Regions from separate parts of the Arthrobacter sp. Y-9 genome, predicted to be linked through region 2. Evidence: predicted binding sites of a transcription regulator. Region 2 holds the regulator's gene; the other holds the start of a gene.
What was found. Region 2 encodes Rex, which represses fermentation and respiration genes when NADH is low (regulators of the CRP and FNR family bind a similar motif). Its sites were predicted from a motif close to CTTGTGAANNNNTTCACAAG; they were not measured.

Region 1 (2,386 bases), 870 kb from region 2:
CTTCAGCCCGGGCCGTGTTCAGTTCCGGGAAGCTCAGGGCGGAGAAGTCGACGCCGGGGCCCTGGGACGCGGCGGTCTTGCCTTCGGAGGGAGGGAGGAGGATCAGCACCGTTCGATGGTAGCGAATCCGGGGACCGCTCCCGATCCGGCTCGACGCCGTCCTGTCCAGGCCGGTCCGGGCTGGCGGCCGGGCGGTCCCGCGGCGGATAGAATGGTCGCTGGACGGGTTGGCTGGGCGATCGCGTTGACGCTCCGGCGTCACCGAGGAAAGTCCGGGCTCCGCAGAGCAGGGTGGTGGGTAACGCCCACTCGGGGTGACCCGCAGGCCAGTGCCACAGAAAACAGACCGCCACGCGCCTCGGCGCGGGGTAAGGGTGAAACGGTGGTGTAAGAGACCACCAGCTCCCCGGGTGACCGGGGAGGCTCGGTAAACCCCACCTGGAGCAAGGCCAGACAGGATGTGTTCGAGGGCTGCTCGCCCGAGCATCCGGGTAGGCCGCTTGAGGCCACTGGCAACAGTGGTCCTAGATGGATGATCGCTACGCCGCCTCCGGTAACGGGCGCGGCTGACAGAACCCGGCTCACAGGCCAACCCGTCCACTCATCGATCCGTTTGTGACTGATGTCACCGGAGTCCCGTCCCGGGGGCGGTCCCGGGGACGATAAACTGATCACGAACGCTGTTGTTCACCCCGCCGGGCCTGCGTTCGCCTAGGCGGTTTTTTCATGCCCTGAACCCCGGTGGCGAACTGCGCCCGACGTCGCGCGCAGAAGAGAAAGGTTCCTTGAGTGAGTCAGAACTCCGAGTCCTTCGAGCAGTGGATGAGCCGTGAGGCCAAGGCTGAGGCGATGATCCCGATCGTCGGCCGCCTGTACCGCGACAACAATGTGGTGACCAGCATCCACGGGCGCAGCCTGATCAACAAGTCCACCATGCAGATCCTCAAGGCGCACCGTTTCGCCCGCCGGATCAGCCAGCGCGAGCTGACCCTGGAGGACACCCTGCCTCTCGTGGAGGCGATCGACCGCCTCGAGCTCGGCGCCGCGGCCGTGGATCTGGCCCTGCTGAACGAGAAGTACCACGACACCGCCGCCGATCGTCCGCTCGAGGAGTTCCTCCGCGAGGAGCTGGCCCCCGTCGTCGGCCGTCAGGGCGCCGATGATCGCACGAGCCAGGACGTGGTGCTGTACGGTTTCGGCCGCATCGGCCGTCTGCTGGCCCGCATCCTCGTGGAGAAGCACGGCGGCGGTCAGGGCCTGCGTCTGCGGGCCATCGTGGTCCGCAAGGGCAGCGACAACGACCTCGCCAAGCGCGCGAGCCTGCTCCGCCGCGACTCCGTCCACGGGCCTTTCGAGGGCACCATCCAGGTGGACGAGGAATCCCAGACCATCACGGTCAACGGCATCCGCATCCAGGTCATCTACTCGGACAGCCCGTCCACCGTGGACTACACGGCGTACGGCATCGAGAACGCCCTCGTGGTGGACAACACCGGCCGCTGGCGTGACGCCGAAGGCCTCAGCCAGCACCTGCAGAGCAAGGGCGCGGCCCGCGTGCTCCTCACGGCTCCGGGCAAGGGCGATCTGAAGAACATCGTCCACGGCATCAACCACGGCGTGATCTCGGACGAGGACACGATCGTCTCCGCCGCGAGCTGCACCACCAACGCGATCACCCCGGTTCTGAAGGCCATCAACGACAAGTTCGGCGTCCTGCACGGCCACGTTGAGACCGTCCACTCCTTCACCAACGATCAGAACCTGATCGACAACTTCCACAAGGGTGACCGCCGTGGCCGTTCCGCCGCGTTGAACATGGTCATCACGGAGACCGGCGCCGCCAAGGCCGTCGCCAAGGCCCTGCCGGAACTGGCCGGCAAGCTCACGGGCAACGCCATCCGCGTCCCCACGCCGGACGTGTCCATGGCGATCCTGAACCTCAACCTGGAGAACGGCACCACCAAGGACGAGGTCAACGAGTACCTGCGCGAGCTGTCCCTGCACTCGGGCCTGCGCAAGCAGATCGACTTCATCGACTCGCCCGAGGTGGTCTCCACCGACTTCGTCGGATCGCGCCGCACCGGCATCGTGGACGGCCTCGCCACGATCGCCAACGACAAGAACCTGGTCCTCTACGTCTGGTACGACAACGAGTTCGGCTACAGCTGCCAGGTCGTCCGCGTGATGGAGGAGATGGCGGGCGTGAACCCGCCGGCCTTCCCCGCCGCCTGAGCATTTCCGCTGGAAGCTGAGAGGTCACGCCACCCTGGCGTGGCCTCTCGCTTTTAACGCGGCGCGGGATCAAGATGGCTGCATGGAACACGACACCACTTTGGAACACGCACTCGACATCGCCACCGCCAACAGCAAGGAGGCGCACCGCCTG
Region 2 (2,386 bases):
TCGTCACCGAGGGTCGCGACATCCTCGGCGCGGATCCCGGCGGCGATCTTCATGCCGCGGTCACGGATCTCGTGGACGTCGGAGAGCTTCTCGCCCCGGACGATGAATTTGAGCTGCTGCCAGCCGAACGAGGCGGCGTCGCGCAGGGTGAAGACCTTCCGCTCGTACATCTTGCGGGCGGCGTGGAAGATGCTGGCGCCGCGGATCAGCGTGTTGTCCACGTCGAAGAAGGCGGCTTCATGGCGGTGCAGATCGGCCACGGGAACGCTGGAGGATGATTCAGTTCGCGTGGAGGCCATGAAGACGAGTCTATCCAACGGCGCTGATGTGCCGTGGGTGCCCCGATACCGCTACCGTGGGAGGATGCGGGTCCCTGAACTTCTCCTCATCACCAAGAAGGACTGTCATCTGTGCGCCGCGGCCCGTGAGACCGTGTCCGAGGTGGCCGGCCGCCTGGGAGTCCCCTGGCGGGAATCCCTGATCGACGACGACGCCGGCCTGCGGGAGCGGTTCGCCGACGAGGTGCCCGTGGTGATGATCGACGGCGTGCAGCGCGACTTCTGGACGATCGACCCCGTCCGCCTGGAGCGGAAGCTGCGCGCTGCGCAGCAGGGCTGACCGAGGCCGCCCATGAAGAAGACTGACCGATGAAGAAAAAAGAACTGAGTCCGCTGCCGACCGGGGGGAAGGCCCCCGTGGAGGTGCCGCGCAGCGCGCAGGATGCGCTGAGCGGTTATCCGGCTGCCGGGCAGGCGGTCAAGCAGATCCCGCCGGCCGCCGTCGCGCGTCTGACGCTCTACCTGCGCGCCCTCAACTCCCTGACCGGCGACGGCGTGGAGCGGGTCTCCTCGGAGGCGCTGGCGGAAGCGTCCGGGGTCAGCTCGGCGACGCTGCGGAAGGACCTCAGCTACATCGGCTCCCATGGCACGCGCGGTGTCGGCTATGAGGTCGACTACTTGAACCGTCAGATCGCCGCAGCACTGGGCCTCACCCTGGACTGGAAAGTGGCGATCGTGGGTGCGGGCAACCTGGGCCGCGCGCTCGCCCGGTACGGCGGTTTCCAGTCACGTGGGTTCGACATCGTGGCGATCTTCGACGCCGACCCGCTCATCGTCGGCCAGGAGATCGGCTTCCTGAGGGTGAGCGACGTCCTCGGACTCGAAACGGGCCTGGCGCAGACCCGGGCGAACATGGTCGTGCTCGCGCTGCCCGCGCATGTGGCCCAGGAGATGTGCGACCGCGTGGTCTCGGCCGGGGTGAAGAGCATTCTGAGTTTCGCGCCCATCACGCTCCAGGTCCCGGACGGGGTGAATCTGCGCAAGGTGGACATGGCCACCGAACTGCAGATCCTGGCGTATCACGCCCAGCGTCTGGTGGACTGACCCGGCCTTTCGTGGCGCCGGAACGGCCGCGGGGATGAAAAATCGCCACCCGGTGGGGGAACACTCGGTAAACTTTGGTCTAGACCAAAAGATCCCGGGAGCCGAGCCTCTAGTGTTCCCTCCGTAAGGTCTCCCGCCGCAAAGGAACTCCCATGCCTCAGCACTCCTCCGCCCCCGACGCCGTCCGCGCGCTCCTGGACTCGGCCGAGGCGGTGCTGTTCGACTTCAACGGGACGCTCTCCCTCGACGAGGACCTCATGGCCAGGCTCTACGCGGACGCCGCGCGCGAGGTCTGCGGGCTGGAGCTCACTCCGGAGGAGTACGGCGAGCGGTTCGTGGGTCTCAGCGACCCGGACATCTGTGCCGCCCTGGCCTCGGGGGATGAGCGCCTCGCGGCCCGCATCCTGGATCATCTCTGCGAGGCGTACCTCCGCGAGATCCGCCAGGAGCCGCGGATTCCCGCCGCGCACGTCGCCGTGGTCCGCGAACTGGTCGCCGCCGGGACGAGGGTCGCCGTCGTGACGGGCACGCAGCGACGCCTGCTGGAGCCTGCGCTGGAGGACAGCGGGCTGTCGGGGCTGATCTCGGCCACGGTCTGCAGCGACGACGTCGAGCGCGGCAAGCCGGATCCGGAGGGCTTCCTGCGCGGCGCCGAGCTGCTGGGTGCGGCTGCCTCGGCGACCGTGGTCTTCGAGGACTCACTCGCCGGGGTGGCGGCTGCGCGGGCGGCGGGCATGCGGTGTGTGCTGGTCGGGTCGCTCGCCACCGCGACGCCGGCCACGGGTTCGCCCACGGAGGTGCACCCGCTCGGGGAGCTTGCGGCGCTGGCGGCCTGAGACCTTCGGGGGCCGGGCTCAGGTGGCGCCGGTGGTGACCCGCAGGCGGAGGGAGTCCGAGCGGTGGATGTCCTCCGCGTACTCCACCGGCAAGCCGTCCGACCGATAGGCGGTCCTGATGATCCGCAGAACCGGGTGGCGGGCGCCGATCGAGAGGAGTTCCCGCTC

Region 1: a site for Rex is predicted at 613-632, ahead of P9849_RS09650 (glyceraldehyde-3-phosphate dehydrogenase). Genes of this name have one in related genera too.

The regions. Positions count from the first base shown of each region.
Region 1 is NZ_CP121463.1:2,149,405-2,151,790, reverse strand. Features, by position in the region: gene P9849_RS09660 (peroxide stress protein YaaA) at 1-109, opposite strand, end outside; RNA gene rnpB (RNase P RNA component class A) at 224-600, shown strand; gene P9849_RS09650 (glyceraldehyde-3-phosphate dehydrogenase) at 823-2,232, shown strand; gene P9849_RS09645 (hypothetical protein) at 2,315-2,386, shown strand, end outside.
Region 2 is NZ_CP121463.1:3,022,653-3,025,038, reverse strand. Features, by position in the region: gene P9849_RS13710 (HAD-IB family hydrolase) at 1-299, opposite strand, end outside; gene P9849_RS13705 (glutaredoxin family protein) at 364-618, shown strand; gene P9849_RS13700 (redox-sensing transcriptional repressor Rex) at 648-1,382, shown strand; gene P9849_RS13695 (HAD family phosphatase) at 1,535-2,218, shown strand; gene P9849_RS13690 (GntR family transcriptional regulator) at 2,237-2,386, opposite strand, start outside.